Regions from separate parts of the Duganella zoogloeoides genome, predicted to be linked through region 2. Evidence: predicted binding sites of a transcription regulator. Region 2 holds the regulator's gene; the other holds the start of a gene.
The links. Region 2 encodes LexA, which represses DNA repair genes until DNA is damaged. Its sites were predicted from a motif close to ACTGTATNNNNATACAGT; they were not measured.

Region 1 (19,912 bases), 2.7 Mb from region 2:
GCTGGCCATGGCGATGCGGCCGACGCGGATGCGCTTCATCGATACCACCTCGAGGCCCACCATCTTGCACATGTGCTCGATCTGGCCGGGCTTCGGTCCCTTGACCGCAAAGCGCAGGCGATTCTCGTTCTGCCAGCTGACCTTGATCGGCGCCAGCGGCTTGCCGTTGAACGGCAGGCCGTGATTCAATAAAGCCAGGCCGTTATCTTTGATTTGGCCACCCACTTCCACGATGATTTCCTCTTCGATCTTGCTCGAATCATCGACCAGCTTGCGCGTGACGCGGAAGTCCTGGGTGAAGATCAGCAAGCCGCTGGCTTTGGTTTCCAGCGGCGTGGTCAGGGTCAGGTTGGTGAAGTGGCGCTTTAACACGCGCTGGGCTGGCGCCGTGCGCGTGAGCGTTGCCGGCTGCAGCAGGTGCAGCGCCTGCTGGCCATCCTTGCCGATGCCGCCGTTCACACCGGCCGGTTTATGCAGCAGCAGCGTGACCGGTACGATTTCCAGCAAGGTGGCGTCGTCGGCCACCGTGATCTGCTGCTCCGCCGTCACGCGTGCGCCGGCGTCTTCCACCACCGCGCCATCGACGCTGACGTAACCGCCCTCGATATAGACCTCGGCCTCGCGGCGCGAACAGGGGCGTTCCTCGGCCAGGCGCTTGGCCAGGCGGACGGTGTTGTCGTTGTCCTTGTCAGGGGTGTTCATCCGAAAAAATCTCCAAATACGGTAATTGCGCGATCGATATCGTCGCGCGTGGCATCCATGTGCGTGACGATGCGCAGCCGGGGCGCCATCGACACGCGGATGCGAGTCAGTTGCAGCACGTCGTTCAACCCCTGGCATACGAACGAGGGAATGTCGACGTAAAAAATATTCGTTTGCGGCGTGCTGACCTTGATCTTCTTCATCTTGGCCAGCTCGCCCGCGAAGTACGCAGCATTGGCGTGGTCGTCGGCCAGGCGGCCGATATTGTGCTCGAGCGCATACAGGCCACCGGCAGCGATCATGCCGGCCTGGCGCATGCCGCCACCGAGCATCTTGCGCCAGCGCTTCGCTTCCTTGATTAACGGTCGGGTGCCGCACAGGATCGAACCCACCGGCGCACCCAGGCCTTTCGACAGGCAGATCGACGCGCTGTCGAAACCGGCCAGCGCCTCGCGCGGACTCACGCCCAATTTCACAGCGGCGTTGCACAGGCGCGCGCCGTCGAGGTGCGTGGCCAGGCCCTTGTCATGCGCCAGCGTGGTCGCCTGGCGCGTATAGTCGAGGCTGAGCACGCGGCCGCCGATGGTGTTTTCCAGCGCCAGCAGGCGCGTGCGCGCAAAATGAAAATCGTCGGGCTTGATGTAGGCGGCGATGTCGTCCAGCGCAATGCCGCCATCGGGCTGATTGATGATCGGCTGCGGCTGGATGCTGCCCAATACGGCCGCGCCACCGCCTTCGTACTTGTAGGTGTGCGCTTCCTGGCCGACCAGGTATTCGTCGCCGCGTCCGCAGTGGACCAGCAGCGCCAGCAGGTTGCTCTGCGTGCCCGATGGCGCGAACAGTGCATCCTCGTAGCCGAACAGGTCGGCCGCATATTCCTGCAGGCGGTTGACGGTGGGGTCGTCGCCATAGACGTCGTCGCCGACGTCCGCTGCGTTCATGGCGGCGCGCATGGCCGCGCTGGGGCGGGTGACGGTGTCGCTGCGCAGGTCCAGCCACTTTTCATTATGCTCAGCCATCGTGCCCTGCCCCTTTATAAATTATTAGGTTATACCTGCTCTGTAAAGAATCGCTTGTCCATTTCCTGCAAACCTACCGTGTCGAGTACCTCCTTGAGGCGCTCGGCGGGCCGCTGGCGCGGCAGGTTTTTATACGTGGCGATAATCAGCTCGTTCTTCATCGAGTGCTCCCAGCCCACCAGTTCCGTCACCGTCACCTGGTAGCCATGGGCTTCCAGTTGCAGGCAACGCAGCACGTTGGTGATCTGGCTGCCGAATTCGCGGGTGTGGATCGGGTGGCGCCAGATTTCGGACAATGCCGACTTGCCCATCGATTGCCCCTTGTTCTTCTTCAGCACCGACGCGACTTCAGCCTGGCAGCACGGCACCAGCACGATGTGCTTCGATTTCTTCTTCAGCGCGAAATCGATGGCGTCATCGGTGGCGGTGTTACACGCATGCAGCGCGGTGACGATGTCGATCTGCGGCGGCAGCAATGTCGATTCGGTGGACTCGGCCACCGACAGCGGCAAAAACGACATGCCCGGGAAATCGAACTGCGCGGCCAGCTGCTGCGAGCGCGCCACCAGTTCTTCGCGCGTCTCGATACCGTAGATATGCGAACCGGCTTCGAGCGCCTTGAAGAACAGGTCGTAGATGATGAAGCCGAGGTACGATTTGCCGGCGCCATGATCGACCAGCGACACGTGGCCCTTGGCAGCCAGCACGTCTTTCAGCAGCGGCTCGATGAACTGGTACAGGTGATAGACCTGCTTCAGCTTGCGGCGGCTGTCCTGGTTCATCTTGCCGTCGCGCGTGAGGATGTGCAGCTCCTGCAGCAGCGCCACGGTCTGGCCTTCGCGGATTTCGGGCATGTTGTCGGCGCCGGTCACAGTCGTACCGATTTTACCTGTGCCGATTTTACCTGCGCCGGTTTTCGGCGCTACCGACTTGGCAGCCGGTTTGTTTGCCGGCCTCTGTGCGCCAGCCTTGGCAGACGCCATATCAGTGGCTGCCTTCGCTGGCGTGGTTGATCGTGTATTTCGGGATCTCGATCACCATGTCTTCGTCGGCCACCACGGCCTGGCACGACAGGCGCGACACGGCTTCCAGGCCCCAGGCCTTGTCCAGCATGTCTTCTTCGGTTTCGCTCGCTTCGTTCAGCGACTCGATCCCCTCGCGCACCAGCACGTGGCAGGTGGTGCAGGCGCACGATTTTTCGCACGCGTGCTCGATGTTGATGTCGTTCTCGAGCATGATGTCGCACAGGGTCTGGCCCGACTTGGCTTCAACAACGGCGCCGTCCGGGCACAGTTTGGCGTGGGGCAGGAATACGATTTGTGGCACTTGATACCTCTACATTTAATTTTGACGCCGCCGTCATCCTCGCGAGCGCGGGGATCCATAGACACGCAATTTAGCCGGCTTCGTATCGATTCCCGCGTGCGCGGGAATGACGGAGCAGAGACCAATGGTTTTTACACTACCTGATTCAGCGCCTTGCCCGCCAGCGCGCTGCGCACGCTGCGGTCCATCCGGCGCGACGCGAATTCTTCGGTGCCATGCGCCAGCGCTTCCACCGCCGCTTTCACGGCGCCGTGGTCGGCCGCGCCGCTTTGCGACCTGGCCAATACGTCGCGGGTGGCGGCCAGCAACGCATCGACTGCCGCGCTCTCTTCGTCGGACAGCAAGGCGGCGTCTTCGTCCAGCGCCGCCTGCGTGGCCAGCAGGATGCGTTCCGCTTCCACCTGCTCTTCGCGCAGCGCGCGGGCGATCATATCCACGTCGGCAGACTTGTACGACTCTTGCAGCATGCGCGCCACGTCGTCGTCCCCTAACCCATAGGCCGGCTTGACGCTGATCGACGCCTCCACGCCCGAGCGCAGTTCGCGCGCCGACACCGACAGCAGGCCATCGGCATCGACCTGGTACGTGATGCGGATACGCGCCGCGCCCGCCGCCATCGGTGGAATGCCGCGCAATTCAAAACGCGCCAGCGAACGGCAGTCGGTCACCAGTTCGCGCTCACCTTGCAGCACGTGCACGGCCAGCGCGGTCTGGCCATCCTTGAAAGTGGTGAACTCCTGCGCACGCGCGCACGGAATGGTCGAATTGCGCGGGATGATTTTTTCCACCAGCCCGCCCATGGTCTCGATGCCGAGCGACAGCGGAATCACGTCGAGCAGCAACCAGTCGTCGCCGGCGGCGCGGTTGCCGGCCAGCAGATTGGCCTGCACGGCAGCGCCGAGCGCCACCACTTTGTCGGGGTCGATATTGGCGTGCGGCGTGGTGTGGAAGTACTCGCCCACCGCGCGCTGCACGTGCGGCATGCGCGTGGCGCCGCCGACCATGACCACGCCATCGACGTCGTCTGGATCGATGCTGGCGTCGCGCAGCGCCTTCTTGATCGCGTTCATGGTCTTGGCGACCAGGTGTTTGGTGATCTCGTGGAAGGTCTCGGCGGTGATGCGCAGGTGGACTTCCTCGCCCGAGTTGAGGATGGCGTCAACCGTCACTTCGGTCTTGTTCGACAACAGTTCCTTTGCCTCGCGCGCCTTGATCATCAGGGTGGCGGTGTCTTCGTCGGACAGCGGCGCCAGTTTTTCCTGTTGATGGATGTAGCAGAACAGGCGGTGGTCGAAGTCGTCGCCGCCCAGCGCCGAATCGCCGCCGGTGGACAGGACTTCGAACACGCCTTTCGACAGGCGCAGGATCGAAATGTCGAAGGTGCCGCCACCGAGGTCATAGACGGCGTACACGCCTTCGGAGCCGTTATCGAGGCCGTAGGCAATCGCCGCAGCGGTCGGCTCGGACAGCAGGCGCAGCACGTTGATGCCGGCCAGTTGCGCGGCATCCTTGGTGGCCTGGCGCTGGGCGTCGTCGAAGTAGGCCGGGACGGTGATTACCGCGCCCACCAGGTCGTCGCCAAGCGAATCTTCCGCGCGCTGGCGCAGGGTGGCCAGGATTTGCGCCGAGATCTCCACCGGGCTCTTGATGCCGGCCACGGTTTTCAGCTGCACCATGCCGGGCGTGTCCTGGAAATCGTACGGCATGTTTTCCACGTAGGCGATATCGGCCAGGCCGCGTCCCATGAAGCGCTTGACGGAGACGATGGTGTTTTTCGGATCCGTCGCCTGCGCCTGCTGGGCCTTGTAGCCGATGTTGGCGTGGCCGTTGGGCAGGTAGCGCACCACGGACGGCAGCAGCGGCCGGCCGTCTTCGTCATTGAGCACTTCCGGGATGCTGTTGCGCACGGTGGCAACCAGTGAATTGGTGGTGCCAAGGTCGATCCCGACCGCCAGCCGATGCTGGTGCGGTGCGGTGGACATGCCTGGTTCGGAGATTTGCAGAAGTGCCATGGGTGGAACCTGTATTCTTGTTGGTTTGCCTGGGCGGCATGGGGAACCTGTAGCGGCCCCGCAGGCCTCAGGCTTCGATTGCTTCGAAGGCGAAGCGGACTTCTTCGCCGAATTTTTCGAGGAACATCAGCGCGCGCACACCCTGGGCCGCGCCGGTGTAATCGGCAGCGTCGAGCTGCTGTTCGATGTCGGCCAGCTGCGCCTTGCGGGCAGCGCGCAGGTCGCGGTCGAGCGCGTCGAGGGCGTCGGCATCCTTTGCGGCGCGGGCGTCGCCCAGCGCTTCGCGCCATTCCATCTGCTGCATCAAAAACGCTACCGGCATCGCGGTATTCGATTCGGTTTGCAGATCGACGCCGTGCAGCTCGCACAGGTACTGGGCGCGCTTTTGCGGGTTCTTCAGCGTCTGATACGCCTCGTTGGCGCGCGTGGCCCACTGCATGGCGACGCGCGTTTCAGCATCGGTCGCGTTGACGAATTTGTCCGGGTGGACCCGGCCTTGCACGTCGCGGTAGGCGTTGTCGAGCGCATGGGCATCGACCGCGTACCGCTGCGGCAGCTGGAACAGCTCGAAGTGATTTTGCATAGGCGGTTTAAATACGGAAACTCTCGCCGCAACCGCAAGCGTCTTTTTCGTTCGGGTTGTGGAACTTGAAGCCCTCGTTCAAGCCTTCGCGTGCGAAGTCCAGCTCGGTGCCGTCGATATACGGCAGGCTTTTCGGATCGACGAATACCTTCACGCCGTGCGACTCGAACACGCTGTCCTCGTCGGCCACTTCATCGACATACTCGAGCTTGTACGCCAGGCCCGAGCAGCCGGTGGTACGCACGCCAAAACGCAAACCGACGCCCTTGCCGCGGCGTTCGATGTAGCGATTGATGTGCTTGGCTGCTTTTTCGGTCAGGGTAATTGCCATCTAATTCTCCGTGCCGGCGACAGCCGGCCTATATAAAACCAAAGTTGTTGTAATGCGATTGTGGTCAGGCGTGGCGGCGAAGGCAGTACGCCACTACGGCGCACCACGATCGCATTTCAACAACTTTAAGCGGCGACTGCTGGGTGCTTGGCTTGATAGTCCTGAACAGCCGCCTTGATCGCGTCTTCTGCCAGGATCGAGCAGTGAATCTTGACCGGTGGCAGTGCCAGTTCTTCGGCGATTTGCGTGTTCTTGATGGCCAGTGCCTGGTCCAGGGTTTTACCCTTGACCCATTCGGTCACCAGCGAACTCGAGGCGATGGCCGAACCGCAGCCGTACGTCTTGAATTTCGCATCTTCGATCAGGCCATCGGCGCCGACCTTGATTTGCAGTTTCATCACGTCGCCGCACGCTGGCGCGCCCACCATGCCGGTACCGATGCTGTCATCGCCCTTGTCGAAAGCGCCGACGTTGCGTGGGTTTTCGTAGTGGTCCAGTACTTTTTCCGAGTAAGCCATTTTGTTGCTCCTGTATCTTTTAGGTGATTCGTACGTAGCGCGCAGCGTGATTAATGCGCGGCCCACTGGATCGAGCTGATGTCGATCCCTTCCTTGAACATGTCCCACAGCGGCGACAGTTCACGCAATTTGCCCACTTTCGACTTCATCAGTTCGATGGCGAAGTCGATGTCTTCTTCGGTCGTGAAACGGCCGATGGTAAAGCGGATCGAGCTGTGCGCCAGTTCGTCGCTGCGGCCCAGGGCACGCAACACGTACGATGGCTCCAGGCTGGCCGAGGTGCAGGCCGAACCGGACGACACGGCCAGGTCTTTCACGGCCATGATCAGCGACTCGCCCTCGACGTAGTTGAAGCTGACGTTGAGGTTGTGCGGCACGCGGTGGTCCATGTCGCCGTTGATGTAGGTTTCTTCGATTTCCTGCAGGCCCGTGGCCAGGCGGTCGCGCAGCGCCTTGATGCGCGAAATTTCGGTATCCATTTCCACTTTGGCCAGGCGGAACGCTTCGCCCATGCCCACGATCTGATGGGTAGGCAGCGTACCCGAACGCAAGCCGCGCTCGTGGCCGCCACCGTGCATTTGCGCTTCGATGCGCACGCGCGGCTTGCGGCAAACGTACAGCGCGCCCACGCCTTTCGGGCCGTAGGTTTTGTGCGCGGTAAAGGTCATCAGGTCGACCTTGGTTTTTTGCAGGTCGATCACGATCTTGCCGGTCGCTTGCGCAGCGTCGCAGTGGAAGATGATGCCTTTCGAGCGGCACAGCGCGCCGATCTCGTCGATCGGCTGGATCACGCCGATTTCGTTATTCACCAGCATGACCGAAATCAGGATGGTGTCGGGACGGATGGCGGCGGTCAGCTGCTCGATGGTGATCAGGCCGTTGTCCTGCGGTTCCAGGTACGTCGCTTCGAAGCCCTGGCGCTCCAGTTCGCGCACGGTGTCGAGCACGGCCTTGTGCTCGGTTTTTACCGTGATGATGTGCTTGCCCTTGGTCTTGTAGAACTGCGCTGCGCCCTTGATGGCGAGGTTGTTCGACTCGGTGGCGCCGGAGGTCCAGATGATTTCGCGCGGGTCTGCATTGACCAGGGCGGCGACGTGGGCGCGCGCCTCTTCCACCGCTTTTTCAGCAGTCCAGCCGTACATATGGCTGCGCGATGCGGGATTGCCGAACTGCTCGCGCAGGTAAGGAATCATGGCATCGGCCACGCGCGGGTCGATCGGCGTGGTGGCCGAATAGTCCATATAAATAGGGAAATGCGGCGCGGTCTGGAACTTTACGGCGGCGAGATTTTTTTCTGGGGCGTTCATCTGGTAACTCCGTTCATCTTTTGTTTTTAGCCTGGCAAGCAATGCGCTCAACCCAACGCGGCCTGGTTTTCATTGCGGTGCATGACCACCACGCTTTGGTCGGCATGCTTTTGCTTCTGTTGATCGACCAGATCCTGCAACGACACCGAATCGAGGTAATCAACCATTTTTTCGTTCAGCGTGGCCCACAACTCGTGGGTCATGCAACGCACGCCACTGGCGGCGTCCGCCCCGTGGCAATTTTCCTTGCCGCCACACTGGGTGGCGTCCAGCGGCTCATCGACGGCGATGATGATGTCGGCCACCGTGACCTTGTCCGCCCGGCGGGCCAGGCTGTAACCCCCCCCCGGACCACGGATCGATTCGACAATTTCGTGGCGGCGCAACTTGCCGAACAATTGCTCCAGGTACGACAGCGAAATGGCCTGGCGCTGGCTGATGCCCGATAGCGTGACCGGACCCTTGCCTTGGCGCAAAGCCAGGTCGATCATCGCAGTCACAGCAAAACGGCCTTTAGTGGTCAGACGCATCACTACCTCGGTTCGGTTAAAATATCGACCCTGCCTGCCCCGCTCAGTGTACGTTTAAGCCTGAGTAGTTGATCGAATTAGTCAAGTATACCAAACTTTGGCGAAGCTTGCCGGTGGCCCTTCGGTTTCGACCTGTGGCTAAGCTTTCAATAGTTGCATCGGGCCAAACAGCGTGTGCATGTCCTGGTTGCCAATAAAACTCAGGTTGTACGGGTGCTCCGCCACGATCTGCGGAAACTCTTTCATCACCGGCAATTTCTTCAGCAATTCGGCGATCTTGCCCCACAAAATCATGGTGGGCGTGGCGGCCGACTGCGCGGCCAGACCGGCCATCACGGTCTCGAAAAACGGCAGCCAGGCCTTGGCATCTTTAACGGGCGCGACGTCGCTGCGGAACACCAGCGACGCGTTCAGCAACAAAAAGCCCTGGCCAGTCAACTTGCGCTGCATGTCGTCCAGGGTCTGGATATGGGTGCCGGCGCCGCTGCGCGCGCGGGTCGAGACAGCCGCCATGGCATCGCCGGCGGTATTGTCCAGTTGCAGCTGGCCATCGGCCACCAGCAGCATTTTCATGAAGTTGCGCAGCGAGGTGGCCTTGTTGACCGCTTTCGATAAGCCGCCACCCTCCTCGCTCGACCACAGGCTGCCGACGGCGCCATCCATGAAGCACACGCCGGTGGCACTCAGCGCACGCGGATACGGCCCCTCGCCCACCAGCACATAGCGCACCTGGTCCAGCGGCAAGGCGAAGGCGGCAAACAAACGGCCTTCGGTGGGTAAATACTGGTCAACCGCCAGCTGCGGCAGGTAATCGGGCGTGGCCTTCATCACCGCCTGCAGACCCTCGATTAACAACGGGCGCCAGGAAGCGTCGGCGCCAGCGAGCGCGGCAAGGATAGGATCGGGGATGGTCATGGCTGCAAGGCAATCGGACAAAGGCGAGATTGTAACGTGACTGCTTGCAGCTTTCTATTTATAAATGGTTGATTATTGTTCCAGCCAGCCGCCTTCGAAGCCGGCCCGCTGCAGGCCGGCGCGGATGTACTCATTGCCACGCATCAGGCGCCAGATAAAATCGTGCAGGTAGTTGTCGGCCATGATGATGGCCGGCCCCTTGTCGATGCCGAAGTGGTACGGCGACACCCAGCGCACGCAGCCGCCCCGTGCGTGGTGGAACACGGTGGAAAACGAGGGTTTGAAGCCGCACTGGCGCTGTTCGTGCAAGTCCAGGGTCTGGTAGTGGCGGATGGTCGGCAGCACGATCTCGGGCGCGAACGGCAATGACGCTGCCACTGCCCACGGCGCCAGCGTGCCGTCGTCCGGGCCGTACGGTACGCCGCGGGCGATGTAATCGTAAAATTTTCGCTGCACGCCGCCGATCTTGCGGGTGCCCGGGCCCGGACCGTCGCAGGCCGAGATGCCCCAGTGCAGCGCGTCGTACTCGGGAAAGCCGAGCGGGTTTTCAATCGCATAGCGCTGCTGGACCAGCGTGGCGCGGCGGCTGTTCTCAAAGTAGTCGAGGTCGTGGGCACGCATGGGATGATCGCGGATGCCGCGCATATCGAGCCACACGTGCGACATCTGGTGGATGAACAGCGGCCCCGCGTACAGGTATTCGATGTCGTACACGGTTTTCCATTCATAGCTGGCAGCCCAGGCGTCGTAGCTGTCGCGTTCGATCGGGTACGTGGGCGAGCCCAGCGCCAGCACGTACAGGATCAGCGCCTCGTCGTAACCTTCCCAGTGCCAGCGCAGGAAACCTTTGCCCGGCTTCCAGCCGTGGCACAGCAGGCGCTTGCGGCGGCGCATCCATTGCCAGTCCACGCGACGGTACAGCAAGTCGCCCAGGTCGCGGATTTCGCGTTCATCGTCATCGGCGCCGGTGAAGTATTCAACCACAGCCAGCACGCCGGCGATCAGCAGCGCGGTGTCGATACTGGACAGTTCGCTGTCGCGCGCCCGTGCGCCGGTGTCCATGTCGAGAAAGTGATAATAAAAACCCTTGTAGCCGCTGGCGGTCGGCGATTCGCTCTGCTCGCAGTTGGCGAAAAATCGCAATGTGGTCAAGGTGCGGGCGATGGCATCGGAACGCGGCATGAAGCCGCGCTCGACGGCAATCGGGTAGCAGGTCAACGCCATGCCAACCGCCGCGATGCTGGCGGGCCAGCCGGCGCCGGCCGTCTTGTCACGCACCAGGCCGTTGGCCGGATTGGCTTCGGTGACAAAGTAGTCGAACGATTCTCTCTGCAATTGGCCCAGCAGCGCCACCGTCGCGTCATCGACTGCGAGCGGCGGGCGCTCGATACGCGGCATAGTCGTCATGTCAGGCCCGGGCAGTTGTTGTAAAACTGCATCGTGTCACACCTGTGGCCGGTGGTATGTGCCTGAACTAACGGACCAGCTTGCCCGAATGACGCTATTCGGCATCCGGCTGCGCTGCCGGGTGCGCGCGCTGGAACGCGGGCAACGCCGCGCAGTGATCGTGGATGCGCGTGATGGTGGGATACGGCGCCAGATCGACACCGAAACGCTGGGCGGAAAACACCTGCGGCGCCAGGCAGCAATCGGCCAGGCCGGGCTGGTCGCCGTGGCAAAAGGTGCCGGTGCGCGGGTCGCCGGCCAGCATGGCTTCGAGCGCCGCCATGCCGGTGCGCAGCCAGTGCTGCTGCCACGCCAGCTTGGTCTCGTCGGTTTGTTCCAGCTGGCCGGTCAGGTATTTCAGCACGCGCAGATTGCCCAGCGGATGGGTATCGGCCGCGATGGTCAGCGCCAGCGCACGCACGCGGGCCCGGCCAGCGGGGTCTGGCGGCAGCAAGGGGACTTGCGGCCGGGTCTCGTCGAGGTACTCAAGAATGGCCAGCGACTGGGTCAGGATCGCGCCGTCATCGTCGAGCGCGGGCACCAGCCCGGCCGGGTTGATGGCGCGGTACGCCGCCTGCAACTGCTCGCCGCCACCGCGCAGCAGGTGCACGGGCAGGGCTTCGTAGTCCAGTCCCTTCAGTTCGAGCGCGATGCGCACCCGGTAGGCAGCCGAGCTGCGGAAATAGGTGTAGAGCTTCATCAGCTTTTTTCGCCGTAGTGAACGACGGCCTGGTCGATGGCGCCAAAGATGCTGGCGCCGTTGGCGTCCATCATCTCGATGCGCACGCGGTCGCCGAACTGCAGGTATGCGGTTTGCGGCTTGCCCGTTTCGATGGTTTCGTACATGCGCACTTCGGCCAGGCAGCAATAGCCGACACCGCCGTTGGCGATGCTCGAGCCGTGCAGGTTGCCCTGCTTGTTGGACACGGTGCCCGAACCGATGATGGTGCCGGCCGCCAGCTCGCGCGTGGCAGCCGCGTGCGCCACCAGCTGGGCGAAATTGAAGGTCATGTCCTCGCCGGCGTTGGGCTTGCCGAACGGCTGGCCGTTCAGGTCCACCAGCAGCGGCAGGTGCAGCTTGCTGTCCTGCCAGTGCTGGCCCAGTTCGTCGGGCGTGACCGCCACCGGCGAAAACGCGCTGGCCGCCTTCGACTGGAAGAAGCCGAAGCCCTTGGCCAGTTCGTTGGGAATCAGGTTGCGCAGCGAGACGTCGTTGACCAGCATTACCAGGCGGATTGCGGCGGCGGCATCCTCGACAGCCACGCCCATCGGCACGTCGGCGGTGATCACCGCCACTTCCGCTTCCAGGTCGATGCCCCAGTCGGTGCTGAGCGCATAGATCGGGTCGCTGGGCCCGATAAAGCTGTCGGAGCCGCCCTGGTACATCAGCGGATCGGTGTAGAACGACGCCGGCACCTCGGCATTGCGCGCCTTCCGCACCAGTTCCACGTGGTTGATATAGGCAGAGCCGTCGGCCCACTGGTAGGCGCGCGGCAGCGGCGAGTGACAGGCGTGCTGGTCGAATGGCCGCGCATCGACTGCCTCGCCGGTATTGAGGATGTCGTACACCGCATGCAGGCGCGGCGACACCAGATCCCAGTTGTCGAGCGCGTGTTGCAGGGTCGCGGAAATCTTGGGCACCGCTTGATAGTGTGACAGGTCGCGGCTGACGACAACCAGGCGGCCATCGCGGCTGCCGTCCTTGAGGGTGGCGAGCTTCATGCGCGGGCTCCCGGTTGGGCTGTTTTTTTTGCCGACGCGGCTGCGGCGGTGGCGATGGTGCTTTGGTGCATGAGAGGTCTCCGTAATGTGCGCAATGTCTTCCCTGGGATTAGACGCCAATACCAGATATCATGCAAACGAGATTTTTATCCTGATTTATCACATTTCTTTATGAATCCAAGTTTGCGCCACATGCGCGCCCTGGTGGCGCTGACCAAGACCGGCAGTTTTACGCTGGCCGCCGAGCATCTGCACCTGACGCAATCTGCACTGAGCGGGCAGATCAAGGAACTGGAACAGATCCTGGGCTTGCGCGTGGTGGAGCGCACCACGCGCAAGGCGCAATTATCGGAGCTGGGACGCGAACTGACGCCGCTGTTCGAGAAAATGCTGCAAGACCTCGACCGCGCCATGGCCGACATTGCCAGTCGCAAGGCGCTCAAGCAGGGCGTGGTGCGGGTGGCGGCGCCGCAGATGTTGTCGTGCACCCTGCTGCCCGAGGCGATTGCCGCCTACCGCGACCTGCATCCCGACGTGCAGGTGCGGCTGGCCGACAGCCCGGTGGAGCAAGTGTCGGCGCGCGTGTTCAGCGGCGAGGTGGACTTCGGCATCGGCCCCGACCGCGACACCACGGCCGACATTGCAGCCGAACCGCTGTTCGAGATGCCGTTCGTGGTGGTATTTCCCGAAGGCCACCCCTTGCAACAGGCGCAGCACGTGACATGGGCCGACGTTGACCGCTACCCTTTCATTGCATTGCAAGGCCAGTTCACCGAACGGCTGTTGCGCGATATGCACACTTCATTCCGGGATTTATCGCTGCGGCCAGCCAACGAAGTGACCTTCATGACCACTGCGCTGGCCATGGTCCACGCCAACCTCGGCATCACGGTCTGCCTGCCGTATGCCGAGAAAATGATAGCGCTGTACGGCCTGCACATGCGTCAACTACAGGCGCCAGCACTGACCCGGCGCTTTTTCGTGTACACCCGCAACGCCCGCGCCCTGTCGCCGGCGGCCGACAGTTTTGCTGCGTTTCTAAAGCAATTCGTCGCCACCCATCCATGGCAAGTATCATTGCTGTAAAGAATATTTACATTTAATCCAATGACACACTGACAAGCGCCTGTTTATCCTGAGCCGATGAACATCCTGCATATCGATTCCTGCGTGCGCGGCGACCAGTCGCGCTCACGCCAACATACGGCCGCTACCGTGGCCAAGCTGACCGCCGCCCACCCGGGCGCCCACACCATCTACCGCGACCTGGCGGCCGCACCGCTGTCGCACGTGAGCGGCCCGCTGCTGCAAGCGATGAGTCGGCAATGGAACGCCGCCATCCCCATGCATCCCGACCTGCGTGCCGAAGTGTTGCTCAGCGCCGCGCTGCTGCAAGAATTCATCGATGCCGACATCGTGGTGGTCGGTGCACCCATGCACAATTATTTCGCGCCCTCGTCGCTGAAGGTGTGGCTGGACCGTTTGCTGCCTTTGCATGATCCGGGTGAAAACGATTGCATGGCCGAAATACAGGTGGTGCTGGTGACGTCCGGCGCGGACGACCCGGCCAGCGCCACGCTGATGCGGCACTACGAACAGCAGTTGCAGGCCGCCTTCGCGTCGATCGGTGTGCGACAATTGCAGATCGCGCGCAGCAGCGATTTTGCCGCGCAGGCAGACCGTGCCTGACCTGCTGGCAGTGCCACAGGCGGACACACCACAGCACAGCAAGACCGACATGACAGCAGACACCATCGCCATCAACCAGAAAATGGACCAGTTCGACGGCCACCACAGCGTATGGCTGTTCGGCTACGGCTCGCTGATCTACAAGGCCGACTTCCCCTACCTGCAACGGCGCCCTGCAAGCATCGCCAACTGGACCCGGCGCTTCTGGCAAGGCTCGCACGACCACCGCGGCACGCCCGACGCGCCGGGCCGCGTAGTGACCCTGATCGAAGCGCCGGGCGCCATCTGCCACGGCATGGCCTACCTGATCACGCCCGAGATATTCGCCCATCTCGACCATCGCGAAAAGGACGGCTATTTACGGTTGGCTACGCCGATCAGTTTCGAGGATCACCAAGCTGGTGTTGGCGTCGGCGACATGCGCGTGGGCGACGCGCGCGCGGGCGACAATGTCGTCGGCGCCGCTGGCAACGTATCGGCCGACAAAGCTGCCGTTGGAGCCGGCAGCGTCCTGGGACTCGTCTACATCGCCACGCCAGACAATCTCGCCTTCATCGGTGAAGCGTCCGAGCGCGATATCGCCGAGCACATCGCCCGCTCGGCCGGCCCCAGCGGCCCGAACAGCGACTACCTGAACCACCTGGCCCATGCGCTGCGCGAACTGGGCCGCGACGATCCGCACGTGTTCGAAATCGAGCGGCACCTGGTGGAACTGGCCAGCCGGATGGCGCGGACCTGAGCGGCTAACGTCCGCAGCATCCCCGTAACCGGCCGGCACGCTTCGCAGTCCGCGCACCGTGGCCCCATCCGCGCGGCTCAGAACAAATCTAGCTGACCGCTAATGACCACCCTGGCCCGCGCCCCCAGCGGCGGCACCACCAGCGGTCGCACGAACTGCGAGGCGTCCATGGTGTGGAAGCGGCTGCCCTGCCCCGTCAGCCCCAGCCGCTCGGCAGCAATCTTGAAGCGCTGCCTGATCAGGTCGGCCCACACGCCCTCTCCCTTCATGCGCGTGGCGAAGTTGCTGTCGTAGTCCTTGCCGCCGCGCATGTCGCGCACGCGGTTCATCACGCGCTGGGCGCGGTCGGGAAAGTGCGCTTCCAGCCATTGATGGAACAGCGGCGCGACCTCCCACGGCAGGCGCAGCACCGTGTAGTGCGCCGAGACGGCGCCGGCGTCCTTGACCGCCGCCAGCAGGCGTTCGATCTCCGGCTCCGTCACGAACGGGATGATGGGTGCGACGCTCACGGCCACGGGTATGCCGGCGTCGGTGAGCGTGCGGATGGTGCGCAGGCGCCGGGCCGGCGCGGCGGCGCGCGGCTCCAGCGTGCGGGCGATGGCCGGATCGAGCGTGGTGAGCGTGATCGCCACGCCGGCCAGGCGCTGCGCCGCCATGGGCGCCAGGATGTCGATGTCGCGTTCGATCAGCGCCGACTTGGTGATCAGCCCCACCGGGTGGTGGCACTCTTGCAGCACTTCGAGCACGCGGCGCGTGAGCTTGCGGTCGCGCTCGCACGGCTGGTAGGCGTCGGTGTTGACGCCCAGCGCGATCGATTCCGGCACGTAGCCGGACTTGGCCAGTTCGCGGCGCAGCATGTCGGGCGCGTTGACCTTGGCGAAGATCTTGCTCTCGAAGTCCATACCCGGCGACAGGCCAAGATAGCTGTGCGTGGGGCGGGCAAAGCAGTAAATGCAGCCATGTTCGCAACCACGATACGGATTGAGCGAAACACCGAACGGCAAGTCCGGCGAGGCATTGCGGCTGAGGATGGACTTGCAGACCTCGTCGATGACCTGGGTTTTCCATGGTGTGGACTCCTCTTCTTCGCGTTGCCAGCCGTCGTCGTACGCCTCGCGCGCATGAACCTCGAACCTGCCCTGCAGATTGGAGACGGCGCCACGTCCCTTGTGCGCCTTGAGTGACGGCGGCGGCAACATTACATGCGATTGGTTATTTTCGTCGTGGGACATGGCTGACCTGAATACTGTATATATAAACAGTATTCTAGGCGCTGACCCGGACCATATCAAGTTCTAAATCCATCTGTGCACCGCGCCCTGCTTTGGCGCCCCGGCACGAACTGGTATCATGCAGGGCTTCCGGGGGCCAGGCCCCCGCGCGCCTTGCGCGACTCCAACCAATTACACGCCGGAACGCCGCCAAACGCGGTGCGCCGGCACATTCACAACGAGCAATTGATGAACACACCAAACCAACCGCTGCCGTCTTTTTTCAGCCGCATCTCGATTGCCATCGGCGCCTTTTTCCGCGCCATCTCCGATGCTGAATACGCGGCCCGCCTGACCCGCATGGACGACGCACCCGTGCCCGTTGCCGCGCCCACGCCGGTGCCGGTTCCAGTACCGACCCCGGTGCCAGTGCCCGTGCCGACGCCGCTGCCGGTCCCTACCCCGGTGCCAGTGCCCACGCCGGTGCCGGTACCAACGCCGGTACCCGTGACCGCGCCGGCCCCGGCGCCGGTCACCCTGCGCGTGGCCACGCCTGACGCCGCCCTGCAATTGCTGAGCCTGTTCCAGCGCGAAGCGCGCCTGATCGACTTCACCCAGGAAAACCTGTCCGCCTACTCCGACGCCGACATCGGCGCCGCCGCGCGCGTGGTCCACGAGGGTTGCAGCAAGGTGCTGCGCGAACACTTCACCATCGAAGCCGTGCGCAGCGAAGCCGAAGGCAGCCGCGTGGTGCTGGAGCAAGGCTTTGACGCCGCCGCCGTGCGCCTGACCGGCAACGTGGTCGGCCAGGCGCCGTTCCGTGGCACGCTCAGCCATCGCGGCTGGCGCTCGACCGACGTACGCCTGCCGAAACTGGCCGAAGCACACGACGCCGCCATCCTGGCCCCGGCGGAGGTGGAACTGTGAGCGATCCACGTTACGCCATCGGCATCGACCTCGGCACCACCCACAGCGCCCTGTCCTATGTAAACCTGCAAGCGAGCGACGGCGAGAAAACCGACCACGGCGTGCTGGCCATTCCCCAGCTGACCGCGCCGGGCACGGTGGAAGACCTGCCGCTGCTGCCGTCGTTCTTGTACCTGCCGCACGCCGACGAACTGGCGCCCGGCGAGAACAAGCTGCCCTGGCAGCAGAGCGATGCCGAACTGACCGGTGTGGCCGGTGAAATGGCGCGCAGCCGTGGCGCCACCACGCCGATCCGCCTGGTTTCGAGCGCCAAGAGCTGGTTGAGCCATCCCGGCGTGGACCGCCGCTCGGCGCTGCTGCCGGCCGACGCGCCGGAAGAAGTCACGCGCGTCTCGCCTTTGGCCGCTTCCACGCGCTACCTGGCACACCTGCGCCAAGCGTGGGAACAGGCGCACCCGGAAGCGCCGTTCAACGAACAGGCGATTACCGTCACCATTCCCGCGTCGTTCGACCCCGGTGCGCGCGAACTGACGGCCGAAGCGGCGCGCGCCGCCGGCTACGAAAACCTCACCCTGCTGGAAGAACCGCAAGCAGCCCTGTACAGCTGGATCCAGGGCAGCGAAGGTCGTTGGAGAAAAGAAGTCAAGCCGGGCGACATCATCCTGGTAGTGGACGTGGGCGGCGGCACCAGCGACTTTTCGCTGATCGCCGTGCTGGAACGCGACGGCGTGCTCGAACCGCACCGCATCGCGGTCGGCGACCATATCCTGCTGGGCGGCGACAATATGGACCTGGCGTTGGCGCACCTGGTGGCCCGCAAGCTGGCGGCCAACGGCACCCAGCTCGACGCCTGGCAAATGCGCGCACTGACCTACGGCAGCCGCACCGCCAAGGAAAAGCTGCTGGCCGATGCCAGCATCGAGACCTGGCCGATCGTGGTGCCAAGCCGTGGTTCGAAACTGATCGGCGGCTCGATCCGCACCGAACTGACGCGCGCCGAAGTAACCACCTTCATCCTCGACGGCTTCTTCCCGGCCGTGGAAGCATCAAGCCGCCCGGCCGTGCGCCAGCGCGCGGGCCTGACGCAACTGGGCCTGCCGTATGCGCAGGATGCCGGCGTCACCCGCCACCTGGCCGCGTTCCTGGCGCGCCAGGTGGGCGCCACCAGCGAACTGGAAGGCTATGCCGGCGCGCACAACGCCGACGCCACCTTCCTGCACCCGACCGCAGTGCTGTTCAACGGCGGCGTGTTCAAGTCCGAGCTGCTGGCCCAGCGCATCATGGCCACTCTCAACGACTGGCTGTACCTGGAAGGCGCGGAACCTGCACGCATGCTGGGCGGCGCCGACCTCGATCTGGCAGTGGCGCGCGGCGCGGCCTATTACAGCTACGTGCGGCGCGGTACCGGTGTGCGCATCCGCGGCGGCACCGCGCGCTCGTACTACGTGGCGATCGAATCGTCGATGCCGGCCATTCCCGGCATGGAGCCGCCGATCCAGGCGCTGTGCGTGGCGCCGTTCGGCATGGAAGAAGGCAGCGAGATCGAACTGCCGAACCAGGAGTTCGGCCTGGTGGTCGGCGAGCCGGTGCAGTTCCGCTTCTTCGGCTCCTCGGTGCGCCGGCAAGACCAGATCGGCGACCTGCTCGACTTCTGGGGCCCGGACGAACTGCTCGAGATGAACGAGATCCAGGCCAACCTGTCGCCGGAAGGCCGCCAGTCCGGCGACGTGGTGCAGGTGCGCCTGCACGCGATGGCCACCGAATCGGGCACGCTCGAACTGCTGGCCGTGGCCAGCGACGGCCAGCGCTGGAAGGTGGAGTTCGACGTGCGCAGCGGCGCCTGACCTTAACGTTACTTTCGCGAAGAACCAGCATGGGCCAATACCTCGTCAGCATCGACCTTGGCACCACCAACACGGTGCTGGCCTACGCGGCGCCAGGCAGTTCCACCATCGAACTGTTCGACATCGAGCAGCTGGTGGCGCCAGGTGAAATCGGCGCCGCCACCTTGCTGCCATCGGTGCGCTACCACCCGGCCGACGGCGAATTCGCCGCCGGCGAACTGCAACTGCCGTGGCGCGATGCCGACGTCGCCGGCCTGGCGCAAGTGGTCACCGGCCGCCTGGCACGCAAGCTAGGCGCGCAAGTGCCGGGCCGGTTGGTCAGCAGCGCCAAGAGCTGGCTATCGCACCCGGGCGTCGATCGCACCGCGCCCATCCTGCCGTGGGGTGCGGAAGCGGACGTCGCCAAGGTGTCGCCGGTGGCGGCCAGTGCATCGTACCTGGCGCACCTGCGCGCCGCCTGGAACACCCGCTTCCCTGATCACCCGCTCGAACAGCAGCAACTGGTGCTGACCATCCCCGCGTCGTTCGACGAAGGCGCGCGCGCCCTCACCCTGCAAGCGGCGCGGCAAGCCGGCCTGCCGGCGCTGCGCCTGCTGGAAGAGCCGCAGGCGGCCTTCTACGACTGGCTGTACCGCCAACGCGCCACGCTGGCCGCCGACCTGTCCGATACACGCCTGGCGCTGGTCTGCGACGTGGGCGGCGGCACCACCGACTTTTCATTGATCGAAGTCGCGCTCGTGAACGGCGCGCCGCAGATCAACCGCATCGGCGTGGGCAACCACCTGATCCTCGGCGGCGACAATATGGACCTGGCGCTGGCGCACCTGGTGGAGTCGCGCCTGCCCGCATCCGGTGGTGCGGCGCCGGCGCGGCTGTCGGCCGGCCGCCTGGCGCAGTTGACGGAGCGCTGCCGCGCCGCCAAGGAACAACTGCTGGCCACCAACGCCCCCGACCAGACCACCGTCACCCTGCTCGGCGCCGGCTCCAGGCTGATCGGCGCTTCGCGCTCGGCCGACCTCACTCGCGACGAAGTGGCGCAACTGGTGGTCGATGGCTTTTTCCCGATGAACGAAGAGCGTGAGCCGGCGCGG
Region 2 (12,449 bases):
GGCGTCCGGGCTGTCGTAGCGGGTGCCGTGCGGGTGGCATTCGGCAAACGCCGGTTCGTCGTACGGATCGTCCACCAGCGTGCCCACCTCATCGAATCGGTCCAGCTCGAGGGTCATCGGCAGCGCTTGCCAGGCTGCCAGCGGCACCTGGTTGCAGGTGCAGTCGCCGGTGACCGCTTGGGAAACCAACGCCAGCTCCAGCAACTGCTTGAATTCAATTTTTGGCATGATGAAAAAAGGGAGCCGCAGCTCCCTTTATAGATTTACAGAATGTGACGTCCAGCCCACCAGGCAATCGCCGCCACGAACGCCGATGCCGGAATCGTGAAGATCCAGGCCCAGACGATGTTGCCGGCCACGCCCCAGCGCACGGCAGACATCTTCTGCGAGGCGCCCACGCCGACGATGGCGCCGGTGATGGTGTGGGTGGTGGAGACCGGCACGCCCAGTGCCGTGGCCACGAACAGGGTGACAGCACCGCCCGATTCGGCGCAGAAGCCGCCCACCGGCTTGAGCTTGGTGATCTTCTGGCCCATGGTCTTGACGATGCGCCAGCCGCCGAACAGCGTGCCGAACGAGATCGCCGTGTAGCAGGAGATGATCACCCACAGCGGCGGCTCGGCGTCGCCGGCCTGCGAGTAGCCGGCGGCAATCAGCAGCATCCAGATGATGCCGATGGTCTTTTGCGCGTCATTGCCGCCGTGGCCCAGGCTGTACGATGCAGCGGACACCAGTTGCAGGCGGCGGAACCATTTATCGACCCGGCGCGGCGTGGACCGCACGAAAATCCACGACACGATCAGCATCATGATCGAGCCGAAGATAAAGCCCATCACGGGTGCGAGCACAATGAAGGCGACGATCTTGATCAGTCCGGCGGACACCAGCGCGCCGGTACCGCTCTTGGCCACTGCCGCACCCACCAGCCCGCCGATCAGCGCGTGCGACGACGACGACGGAATGCCGTAGTACCAGGTGACCACGTTCCAGACAATGGCGCCGACCAGCGCGCCGAAGATCACGTACTGGTCCACCACGTTGGGGTCGATGGTGCCCTTGCCGACCGTGGCCGCCACCGTCAGCTGGTGGAACACGAAGATGGCAATGAAGTTGAAGAAGGCAGCCATGGCCACGGCCGTTTGCGGTTTCAGCACGCCGGTGGAGACCACCGTGGCGATCGCGTTGGCGGCGTCATGGAAGCCGTTCATGAAGTCAAACACCAGTGCCAGGGCAATCAAAACGCCCAGCACCCAGATGCTGATTTGGATGGAATTCATCTGTTATTCTTTTTCTGTTGAGCTTACGCGTTTTCGACGATGATGCCTTCGATGATGTTGGCCACATCTTCGCAACGGTCGGTCACGGTTTCCAGGATCTCGTAGATGGCTTTCATCTTGATCAGGTTGCGCACATCGGGTTCGTCGCGGAACAGCTTGGACATGGCAGCGCGCATCACGTGGTCGGCGTCCGATTCCAGGCGGTCGATTTCTTCGCAGATGGCGACGATTTCGCGCGAGTTGTCCATGTTATGCAGCAGGGCCACGGCCGCCTGGACCTTCTCGGTACAGGCCAGCACCAGTTCGGCCAGACGCTGGGCTTCCGGGGTGACCGAATGCAGGTCGTACAGCGAGACGGTCTGGGCCGCGTCTTCCAGCAGGTCGAGGATGTCGTCCTGGCGGGTGATCAGCTTGTGGATGTCGTCGCGGTCGATCGGGGTGATGAAGGTTTTGTGCAGCAAGTCCACGGTTTGATAGGTGATCTTGTCGGCCTGCTTTTCGATGCTTTCGATCGCGTGGACGCGATTTTCCAGGTCGTCGAAGTTGGACATCAGGCCCAGCATTTCTTTTGCACCTTTGACGCACAGGTCGGCGTGTTGGTTAAACAGGTCAAAAAATTTGCCCTCGGTGGGCATCAAGCGTCCAAACATGTCTTTCTCCGATCAATGATTCGTCATTACTACAGGTTGCCGGCCCGGGGTACAGGCGCGGCGTAAAGAAGCGTCGTTCTGGGTCTTCCCGGGCTTAATCGCCCTGGTAGAGCGCCAGGTTACCGACGTAATTGCCAAACTTGGTATATTGGCCGATCCAGGTAAGCCGTACCGAGCCGATCGGGCCGTTACGCTGCTTACCGATAATGATTTCGGCCGTTCCTTTATCCGGCGAGTCGGGGTTGTACACCTCGTCGCGGTACAGGAAAATGATCACGTCCGCATCCTGTTCGATAGCGCCCGATTCGCGCAAGTCGGACATGATGGGGCGTTTGTTGGGGCGTTGTTCCAGCGAGCGGTTCAGCTGCGACAGCGCGATCACCGGGCAGCCGAGTTCCTTGGCCAGCCCCTTGAGCGAGCGCGAGATCTCGGAAATTTCAGCGGTACGGTTGTCGCCCTGCTTGGAACCCTGCATCAGCTGCAGGTAGTCGACGATGATGAGGCCGAGCTTGCCGCACTGGCGCGCCAGGCGGCGCGCGCGGGCGCGCATCTCGATCGGGTTCAGCGCCGGGGTTTCGTCGATGAACAACTGGGCGTCGTTCATCTTTTGAATGGCATGCGTCAGGCGCGGCCAGTCTTCGTCGTTGAGGCGGCCGGTACGCAGGCGGTGCTGGTCGAGCTGGCCGACTGAACCGAGCATACGCATGGCCAGCTGGGCGCCGCCCATCTCCATCGAGAAGATTGCCACCGGCAAGCCGGCTTCGATCGCGACGTTCTCGCCGATGTTGACCGAAAACGCGGTTTTACCCATCGACGGACGACCGGCCACGATGACCAGGTCGCCGCCCTGCAGGCCCGATGTCATGCGGTCGAGGTCGATAAAGCCGGTGGGCACGCCGGTAATCTCGGACTGGTTGTCGCGCGAATACAGTTCGTCGATGCGCTCGACCACCTGCGTGAGCAGCGGCTGCACTGCGAGCCAGCCGGCGGCGCCGCGCGCGCCCTGCTCGGCAATGGCGAAAATCTTCGATTCGGCCTCGTCGAGCATCTGCTTGACTTCCTTGCCTTGCGGGCTGAACGCCTGGCCCGAAATTTCGTCGGCCACGGTGATCAGCTGGCGCAGGATCGAGCGATCGCGCACGATCTCGGCATAGCGGCGGATATTCGCTGCCGATGGCGTGTTTTGCGCCATCGCGTTCAGGTACATCAGGCCGCCAACGTCGTCGGCCTTGCCCAGTTGCGTCAGCGTTTCGAATACGGTGATCACGTCGGCCGGCTTGGACGCGTTGATCATCTTGACGATCTGTTCGAAGATGATGCGATGATCGTAACGGTAGAAATCGTCCGGGTTCATCATGTCGGCGATACGGTCGAACGCGGCGTTATCGCGCAGCAGGCCGCCAATGACGGACTGTTCTGCTTCGATGGAATGCGGCGGGACGCGGAGCGAATCGACTTGCGGATCGGAGGGGGCGTTCATGGCGCGAATTATACCTGCTTAGGCAGTGCAACAAAAAAAACGGGGCGAAAAAAAGCCGGGCGAACCCGGCTTTTTTTAATGGTATTGCTTACTTGACAGGCCGAAACCCATGCAAGTATTAGGCAGCTTCGCCTACAACAGCAACGGTCACTTCAGCGATCACGTCGGTGTGCAGAGCAACGCTCACTGGGAACTCGCCGGTGGTCTTCAGAGGACCGGTTGGCAGGCGCACAGCCGATTTCTCGACAGCGAAACCAACTTTGGTCAGCGCTTCAGCGATGTCGAAGTTGGTGACCGAGCCGAACAGACGGCCGTCAACACCAGCTTTTTGCGAAACGGTCACGGTCATGCCGTTCAGTTTCTCGCCTTGAGCTTGTGCAGCAGCCAGCTTGGCGGCAGCAGCTTTTTCCAGTTCAGCGCGCTTGACTTCGAATTCCGCAACGGCAGCAGCGGTAGCGCGGCGAGCCATTTTTTGCGGGATCAGGAAGTTACGTGCGTAACCGTCTTTGACTTTAACGACTTCACCCAGGTTGCCCAGGTTAACGACTTTTTCCAACAGAATGATTTGCATAGTTCTTCTCCAGATGCTTGTCTAAACTACGCAATTAAGCGTGGTGCAGATCGGTGTATGGCAGCAGGGCCAGATAACGGGCGCGCTTGATCGCGGTGTCCACTTGACGCTGGTAGTGCGCCTTGGTGCCGGTCAGACGTGCTGGCATGATCTTGCCATTTTCCTGGACGAAGTCTTTCAGGGTGTCTACGTCTTTGTAGTCCACTTGCTCAACGCCAGCGGCGGTGAAGCGGCAGAACTTCTTGCGCTTGAACAGTGGGTTTTGTTGCTTACGCTTTTCTTTAAGCTTGAGCTTGTTTTTGTCGAACTTTTTACCGAATGCCATGTGAGGCTCCTGTATTTAAATTGAGCTGTCCGTGACAGCACTAAAATCAATGATGTGAAACACCAGGCTTTTGCTATTGCGCGTCTTCTTGTTCAGGAAACCGGTGAACTGGTACACCCCGCCCAGCGGCGCCGCGTTGAACTTGCCTGAAATCTCGCCTGCGGCAACCGCAGCAATTTCAAACTCGCTCAACCTGGCGATTCCCGCCTCCATTTGCTGCGACCGATGCTGGAGTACAGCATTGATGATCGGCATGCCTGCCGGGGTATAACGCAAAGCGTCACGTTCGGCAATGAGGGCAGTGAACTGGAGCTGGTTCAGCTCGGTTCCTTGAAACAATTAGGCTGCGGCAGGAGCTGGAGCAGCTGCTGGGGCTTCGGTGCGATGCGATTTGGCAGCATCTTCACGTTGTACCGACTTCATCATTGGCGAAGGAGCGGTTTCCGCTTTCTTCAGCTTGACGGTCAGGTGACGCAGCACGGCATCATTGAATTTGAATGCGGTTTCCAGCTCGACCAGGGTCTCGTTGTCGCATTCGATGTTCAGGCAGATGTAGTGTGCTTTGGCCAGTTTCTGGATCGAGTAAGCCATCTGACGACGGCCCCAATCTTCAACACGGTGCACGGAGCCACCGCGGGTCGTTACAGTGGTTTTGTAACGTTCGATCATCGCGGGCACTTGCTCGCTCTGGTCCGGGTGGACGATAAATACGATTTCGTAGTGACGCATGAAAACTCCCTTAAGGACTTGTGAATATAGCCCACCCTGGCGTCAAGACAGGTGTGGGAAGAGGTAAGCCCGCGACTATAGCAGCTTTTTCAGCGGAACGCCAGCCTGGTGTTGCCGGTGCTACAGTGCGATTTTCTTGTCCTGGGAACATGATCATGAAGCATCTGATGGCACTTGCGGCGCTGTCCGCCCTGCTGTTCTCTCCGCCCGGCCTGGCTGCCGCACCACACGAACCGGCGCCCATCAAGACCCGCGCCTACAGCACCCCCGCCCTGCTGTTCGCACTGCGCACCGACACCCAGACCCTGGCGCGCCTCACGCCCGTGCTCGACCCCAGCTTCGATTTCGTGCCCGGCCCGCGCGAAGATGCGCGCCAGGGCAATGGCTACCGCCACCTCGGTGACTTGGCCCTGACCGTCCGCACCGGCAATGGCGCGCAGCGCTCCTACACCTCGTTCGCGGCGCGCCGGCCGATCCGCGAACTGCCGGCAGGCCGGGCGCTGGCCGCTGCCGATATCAGCGCAAGCATGGGCGCCGACTTGGGCGCTAGCGTGCCGCTGGCAGTGGAACGGCGCTGGCTCAACGAACGCGGCACGCTGGTGCTGCGCTTTACGCTGATCAACCGGGGACGGCAACCGGTGCAGGTGGTGTCCGCCAGCATGCCGATGGTGTTCGAACAACAAGGCTTCGGCGCCTCTGCCGAGGAACGGCGGGCCAGCAGCAGCACCGTCAAGCCGCGCCCGGGCACGCTGGGCTCGGTGGAAGTGGCGCGCGCGAACGGCGAGGCGCCGGGGCTGCGGCTGCAACCGGACGGCCGCACCCCGCTCGATAGCTGGCAAGCCATGCCGAGCGGGCAACTGCAGGGCGAACAGTACGCCAGCTGGGTGACCAGCGGGTTTACCCTCAAACCGGGCGCCAAACGTGACATCGGCGTGCGATTCGTGATCCAGCCGCAAGGGGCAACGCGCTGATTTCTCATAGGGGAGCGCGGCAGGCTCCCCTGTGCAACAACTTTTTTCACATTATTTCGCTCAAAGCAAGAAATTCCCTTGCATTGGCGGTCATACTGTACAAAAATACAGACTGTCTATATACACAGCCCATTTTTTTACTGACCACGCCCATGATCAAGCTCACCGCACGCCAGGAACAAATTCTCAATCTGATCAAGGACGCCATCGAAAACACCGGCTTCCCGCCCACGCGCGCCGAGATTGCCAACGAACTGGGCTTCAAGTCGGCCAACGCCGCCGAGGAACACTTGCAGGCGCTGGCGCGCAAGGGCGCGATTGAAATCGCGGCCGGCACCTCGCGTGGCATCCGCCTGCTCGGTGTCCATGCCGAGCCTTCTACCGCCAAGATGCCTGCCGCGCTGATGATGTCGCTGCCGCTGATCGGCCGCGTGGCTGCCGGCTCGCCGATTTTGGCGCAGGAAAACCTCGAGGCGAACTACAGCGTCGATCCCGCCATGTTCTCGGCCAAGCCCGACTACCTGCTCAAGGTGCGCGGCGAATCGATGCGTGACGCCGGCATCATGGATGGCGACCTGCTGGCCGTGAAAAAAATCGACAGCGCCAAGAATGGCCAGATCGTGGTGGCGCGCATCGGCAACGAGGTAACGGTCAAGCGCTATCGCAAGACCGGTTCGCTGGTGGAACTGCTGCCGGAGAACCCGGAGTTCAAGATCATCAAGGTCGATCCCGAGGCGGACGAGTTTGCACTGGAAGGCCTGGCAGTAGGGCTGATGCGCACCTGGCACTAAAAAATATGGACCGCCGCGGCGGTCCATTGTTTTAACAACCTTCCAGCGCGCAGCTGAAGTCTTCCAGCAGGTCGCCCTCATCCTCGATGCCGACCGACACCCGTATCAGCGACTCCGCAATCCCCATCGATGCACGCCGTTCGGCACCCATTTCAAAGAAGATCGTGTGCGCCACCGGGATGATCAGGGTGCGCGTGTCACCAAGGTTCGACGCCGGGATCGCCAGCTTGAGGCGATTGAGGAAATCGAAGCAATCGATGCCATCCTTCAATTCAAAGCTCAGCAGCGAGCCGTGCTTGTGGAACAGCTCGGAACTGATGCCATGCTGCGGATGCGACGCCAGGCCCGGGTAGTACACCGCCGCCACCCGCTCGTCCGATTCCAGCAATGTGGCCAGCGCCAGCGCGTTGCTGCTGGTGCGTTCCATGCGCAGCGCCAGGGTTTCGGCGCCGACGGCAATGTGGTGCGCCGCCTCGGGCGCCAGGGACGAACCGAAGTCGCGCAGCGCCTTGGCGCGGATTTGCGCCAGGCCCCACTGCAGCGGCGCCGCCTTCTTGTAGTTCTCGTAGATGTTGGGGAACCGGGTCCAGTCATACGCGCCAGTGTCGGTCAGGCTGCCGCCGAGTGCATTGCCGTGGCCGCCGATCGACTTGGTCAGCGCATTGACCACCAGGCCGGCACCGACCGATTTCGGCCGGAACAAATACGGCGTGGTCATGGTGTTGTCGACCACGTACAGGATGCCGCGCGCCTGGCACATTTCGCCAATGCGCTTGAGGTCCGCCACCTGCGTGCGCGGGTTGGCGATGGTTTCGACAAATACCACGCGGGTGTTGTCGGTGATCGCCGCCTCGACATTGGCAACATCGGTGGCATCGACAAACGACACGCCCACGCCCTGCGCCATGGTGGTTTGCCACAGGCTGTTGGTGTTACCAAACAGGAACGACGACGACACCACGTGGTCGCCCGTGCGCAGCAGCGCCTGGAACACGGCGCCGATCGCGCCCATGCCGGTGGCGAAGCAGATCGTGCCGACGCCCTGCTCCATCTTGTTCACCTTGTCTTCGAGCGCGGCGATGGTGGGGTTGCCCTGGCGCCCGTAGCGGAAGCCCGGCTCCTTGCCCTGGAATACCGAAGCCAGCTGGCGCGCATCGGCATAGCCGAACGCGACCGACGTATGGATCGGCTTGTGCAGCGATCCGTGCTCGATGCCCTTCTGGCGGTCGTTGTGCAGGATGGTGGTGGTAAAGCCGTAGTTTTTCTTGTCTGTCATGGACGATCAGCCCTCGGCGGCGGCCAGGTTCAGGTTCAGCTGCGAACGGCCCGCATCTTCCGGCTTGGCGGCCTTGGTCGGGTTGTTGCGCTCGTTTTCCAGCTTGTCCAGGTACTCGCGGCTGACGTCGCCGGTGATGTACACGCCGTCGAAGCACGACGCCTCAAAACTGGTCAGCGCCGGGTTGACGTCGGAAATGGCCTGCTTGAGCGCATCGATGTCTTGGTACACCAGGGCGTCGGCGGTGATCTCGCGGCACACTTCTTCCACCGTGCGACCGTGGGCGATCAGCTCGTCGCGGGTAGGCATGTCGATGCCGTAAACGTTCGGGTAGATCACCGGTGGCGCGGCCGACGCAAAGATCACTTTCTTGGCGCCCGAGTCGCGCGCCATCTGCACGATCTCGCGGCTGGTGGTGCCGCGCACGATGGAGTCATCCACCAGCAGCACGACCTTGTCCTTGAACTCGTCAGGAATCGCATTGAGCTTCTGGCGCACGGATTTCTTGCGCGCGGCCTGGCCCGGCATGATGAAGGTACGGCCGATGTAGCGGTTTTTAATGAAGCCTTCGCGGTATTCCTTGCCCAGCGCCAGCGCCAGCTGGATGGCAGCCGGACGCGACGAATCGGGAATCGGCATGACGACGTCGATATCGTCGGCCAGGCCTTCGCGCACGATTTTCTTGGCCAGGTACTCGCCCATTTTCAGGCGGGTGCTGTACACCGAGGCGCCATCGATGACGGAGTCGGGACGGGCCAGGTACACGAATTCGAACACGCACGGGTTGAGCGACGGGTTGTCGGCGCACTGGCGCGTGTGCAGCTGCTTGTCATTGTCGATGAAGACGGTTTCGCCGGGCGCGATGTCGCGCACGAAGCGGAAGCCCATGCCTTCGAGCGCCACCGATTCGGAAGCGATCAGGTATTCGTTGCCCTGCTCGGTTTCATTGATGCCCAGGCACAGCGGACGGATGCCGTACGGATCACGGAAGGCCAGCAAACCGACGCCGGCGATTTGCGCCACGGCAGCATAGCCGCCGCGCACACGGCGCATCAGCACGGTAACCGCCTGGAAAATGGTTTCGGCATCGATCGAGATATCGACGGTGGCCTTCTGGATTTCGTGCGCCAACACGTTGAGCAACACTTCCGAATCGGAATCGGTGTTGATGTGGCGGCGGTCGTTCTTGAACATCTCTTCCTTGAGCTGTTCCCAGTTGGTCAGGTTGCCGTTGTGGGCCAGCGTGATACCGAACGGTGCGTTGACGTAGAACGGCTGCGCTTCTTCCTCGCTCGACGAACCGGCGGTCGGGTAACGGCAGTGGCCGATGCCCGAGTTGCCTTGCAGCGTACGCATATTACGGGTACGGAACACGTCGCGCACCAGGCCGTTGGCCTTGTGCATGGCGAACATGCTGCTGTGATTGGTAGCGATACCTGCCGCGTCCTGGCCGCGATGCTGCAACAGCAGCAATGCGTCATACAGCAGTTGGTTGACAGGTTGATGGGAGACGACGCCGACGATGCCACACATGTTGATGCTCCTGGACTGGACTTGCAGATTTAAAAACGTTGATTCAATTCACAAATTCAAACTTCAAAAATTCACATGCTGCGCCATTGCAGCGGGAAGGTAGTCCTTGACCACGCGCGCTCCCAGCTCGCAGTACGGGCTGAGCAGCGCATTCTTCCAGAGTTCTTCTTGCGGCAATGCCGTCATTCCACCCAAGATGACGGCGGCCAGCACGATTACAAGGCCACGGCCCAGGCCGAACACGGCGCCGAGCAGGCGGTCGAACAGGCTCAGGCCACCGGCGTCGAGCAAGGCGCCCAGCACCATGGACAGCAAACCCATCAGTATCCGCGCGCCGATGAACAGGGCGATGAACGCCAGGATCAGCCGCAGTATTTCCCCGGGCACGACTGCCGGCAGCATGACTGCCAGTTGCGCCGCATAGGCGTTGGCCACCACGAACGCCACGATCCAGCCCACCAGCGACAGCACTTCCTTGACCAGTCCGCGCACCATGCTGATCACGACCGACGCGGCCAGCACGAAGATCACCAGGTAGTCGAAGATGGTCACGACAGACGGTGCAAACAGGTCAGACGGTTTCCAGGCGGCCAGCCAGGCCCATGCTTTGCAGCTTGGCGCGGACTTTTTCCGCCTCTTCCTTGCTGCTGAACGGCCCCACGCGCACGCGCGTGACCTCGCCCGACGGCGCTTTTTGCGTGTACGAATTGATGCCGGCCTGCTTGAGGCGCTCGCGCAGTTCGCTGACCTTGGCCTGGTCGCTCAGTGCGGCCACTTGCAATACGAATTTCTGGCCGGATTCGGCTGCAACGTTGGACGCACCAGGCGGCTTGGCAGTTTTGCCTTCCAGGATGGCCAGGGCGCGCGCATCCTGCGCCTGTTTGCTCTCGGCGGCGGGCTTGGCGGCGGCTTTGGCTTCAGCGGCTTTGATGTCGGCAGCACGCGACTCGGCCAGCTTGCGGTCGGCTTCGGCGCGGGCGTCCGCCTTGGCTTTGGCTTCCTCGCGGGCCTTGGTCCTGGCGTCGGCTTCCGCCTTGGCTCCCGCCTTGGCATCGGCCAGCTTGCGCTCGGCTTCGCGCTTGCGTTCCTGCTCGGCGCGGCGATCGGCTTCCTGCTTGTTGCGGGCGTCGGCCTCGGCCTTGGCGCGCGCTTCGCTGGCGGCCACCGAGCGGTCCAGTTCGTCGGAGTGCGCCTGGGCTTGCGCCGACAGGCCGGTCTCGGGCTTGGCGGCCGGCTTGGCCGCTACCGCGGCAGCAGGTTTGGCGTCCTCGACAATTTCTTCACGGCTGTCGAGCGTGTCACTATCAGGAATGGTGGCGGCGCGGCGCTCGCCGCCGACGGCCGGGGCGCCGGCCGAACGTTCTTTCGAGGGGATCTTGATATCGATGTCGGACGCCAGCGGCTTGGGCTCGGAGTCGAGCAGCATCGGCAAACCGACCGCCACGGCCAGCGCCAGGGCGATGGCGCCGACCAGACGGCGGCGCGCGCGTTTCTTTTCAGGCAAGACCGGATCGTCCGCTTCGCGGTCGCGCGAGCGGCGCCGCGGACCATCGGTGGACGAAGCGCGCTTGGAACGGGCACGCTCGAGCGCGGCCTGGTCATCGGCACTGGTGTAATAGCCGCTGTCCTGGGCGGATTCTTGCTTGTTTTTGCCGAATTTCGAGAACAAGCCCATGCGTGATTTCAGTCCTGTGTGTTCAATGGAATGAGGATTTTCGCGCTGCCATGACGCCGGCAACAGTGAGGAAAGATCCAAAGACCACAATTCTATCATTCTCCCCGGCCCGGCTGACCGCATTTGCGTACGCTGCTGCCGGATCGTCGAAGATATTGATGGTCCGTTCGGCCTTGTCTTCCTGCACCAGCTGCACCTTGGCCGCCAGTTCCGATGCCGTGGCCGAGCGCGGCGACGGCAAGGTGGCCAGGCACCAGTGATCGACATGCTCGGACATGGCGGCGATCACGCCGTCGATATCCTTGTCCTGCATGGAGCCGAATACGGCAAATGTATACGGGTGAAAGCCCATGTTGCCGAGGTTCTGGTTCAGCGCCGAGGCCGCGTGCGGATTATGGGCGACGTCGAGGATCACGGTCGGCCGGCCCGGCAGCACCTGGAAGCGGCCCGGCAGTTCCACCGTCACCAGGCCGGTGCGCACTTCCTGCGCGCCCACCGGCAATTCGATGCGCAGCGCTTCGAGCGCAGCCAGCGCGGCGCAGGCGTTGAGGATCTGGTTGGCGCCGCGCAGGCTCGGGTACGCCAGCGAATTGCGGCGCTGCGAGCGGCCGCCGTAGTTCCACTGCTGCTTGTCGCCCGAATAATTGAAGTCGCGGCCCATCAGCCACAGGTCGGCGCCGATTGCCTCGGCATGGTCGATCAGGGTTTGCGGCGGCACCGGGTCGGAGCAGATCGCCACCTTGCCGGCGCGGAAGATGCCAGCCTTTTCGAAGCCGATGGCTTCGCGCGTGTCACCGAGGTAGTCGGTATGGTCGATATCGACGCTGGTGACGATCGACACGTCGGCATCGACGATGTTGACCGCATCGAGGCGGCCGCCCAGGCCCACTTCCAGGATCACCACGTCCATGCCGGCGCCGGCCAGCAGGCGCATGATGGCGAGGGTCGTGAATTCGAAGTACGTGAGCGTGGTGTCGCCGCGTGCAGCCTCGACCGCATTGAACGCTGCGACCAGCGCCTCATCAGTGGCCAGCTCGCCGTTGACGCGGGCGCGCTCGTTAAAATCGAGGAAGTGCGGCTTGATGTACAGGCCCACCCTGTAGCCGGCGCGCAGCAATACCGATTCGAGCATGGCGCAGGTGGAACCCTTGCCATTGGTGCCGGCCACCAT

Region 1: the regulator LexA is predicted to act here: its motif matches at 16,085-16,102, upstream of SR858_RS18110 (PA0069 family radical SAM protein).

What each region holds. Positions count from the first base shown of each region.
Region 1 is NZ_CP140152.1:4,083,069-4,102,980, forward strand. Features, by position in the region: gene SR858_RS18025 (rRNA pseudouridine synthase) at 1-702, opposite strand, end outside; gene ltaE (low-specificity L-threonine aldolase) at 699-1,721, opposite strand; gene SR858_RS18035 (class I SAM-dependent methyltransferase) at 1,751-2,575, opposite strand; gene fdx (ISC system 2Fe-2S type ferredoxin) at 2,706-3,047, opposite strand; gene hscA (Fe-S protein assembly chaperone HscA) at 3,179-5,059, opposite strand; gene hscB (Fe-S protein assembly co-chaperone HscB) at 5,127-5,642, opposite strand; gene iscA (iron-sulfur cluster assembly protein IscA) at 5,650-5,973, opposite strand; gene iscU (Fe-S cluster assembly scaffold IscU) at 6,099-6,491, opposite strand; gene SR858_RS18065 (IscS subfamily cysteine desulfurase) at 6,542-7,798, opposite strand; gene iscR (Fe-S cluster assembly transcriptional regulator IscR) at 7,846-8,328, opposite strand; gene SR858_RS18075 (uracil-DNA glycosylase family protein) at 8,467-9,243, opposite strand; gene SR858_RS18080 (glucoamylase family protein) at 9,316-10,641, opposite strand; gene maiA (maleylacetoacetate isomerase) at 10,745-11,389, opposite strand; gene SR858_RS18090 (fumarylacetoacetate hydrolase family protein) at 11,389-12,411, opposite strand; gene SR858_RS18095 (LysR family transcriptional regulator) at 12,583-13,497, shown strand; gene SR858_RS18100 (NAD(P)H-dependent oxidoreductase) at 13,555-14,100, shown strand; gene SR858_RS18105 (gamma-glutamylcyclotransferase) at 14,150-14,839, shown strand; gene SR858_RS18110 (PA0069 family radical SAM protein) at 14,917-16,071, opposite strand; gene SR858_RS18115 (DUF2760 domain-containing protein) at 16,300-16,977, shown strand; gene SR858_RS18120 (Hsp70 family protein) at 16,974-18,821, shown strand; gene SR858_RS18125 (Hsp70 family protein) at 18,851-19,912, shown strand, end outside.
Region 2 is NZ_CP140152.1:1,347,977-1,360,425, reverse strand. Features, by position in the region: gene SR858_RS05995 (hypothetical protein) at 1-228, opposite strand, end outside; gene SR858_RS05990 (inorganic phosphate transporter) at 264-1,277, opposite strand; gene SR858_RS05985 (DUF47 domain-containing protein) at 1,301-1,927, opposite strand; gene SR858_RS05980 (replicative DNA helicase) at 2,022-3,407, opposite strand; gene rplI (50S ribosomal protein L9) at 3,526-3,978, opposite strand; gene rpsR (30S ribosomal protein S18) at 4,013-4,303, opposite strand; gene priB (primosomal replication protein N) at 4,319-4,624, opposite strand; gene rpsF (30S ribosomal protein S6) at 4,643-5,032, opposite strand; gene SR858_RS05955 (DUF5695 domain-containing protein) at 5,188-6,003, shown strand; gene lexA (transcriptional repressor LexA) at 6,156-6,794, shown strand; gene SR858_RS05945 (cystathionine gamma-synthase family protein) at 6,826-8,070, opposite strand; gene purF (amidophosphoribosyltransferase) at 8,077-9,603, opposite strand; gene SR858_RS05935 (CvpA family protein) at 9,667-10,155, opposite strand; gene SR858_RS05930 (SPOR domain-containing protein) at 10,175-11,278, opposite strand; gene folC (bifunctional tetrahydrofolate synthase/dihydrofolate synthase) at 11,301-12,449, opposite strand, start outside.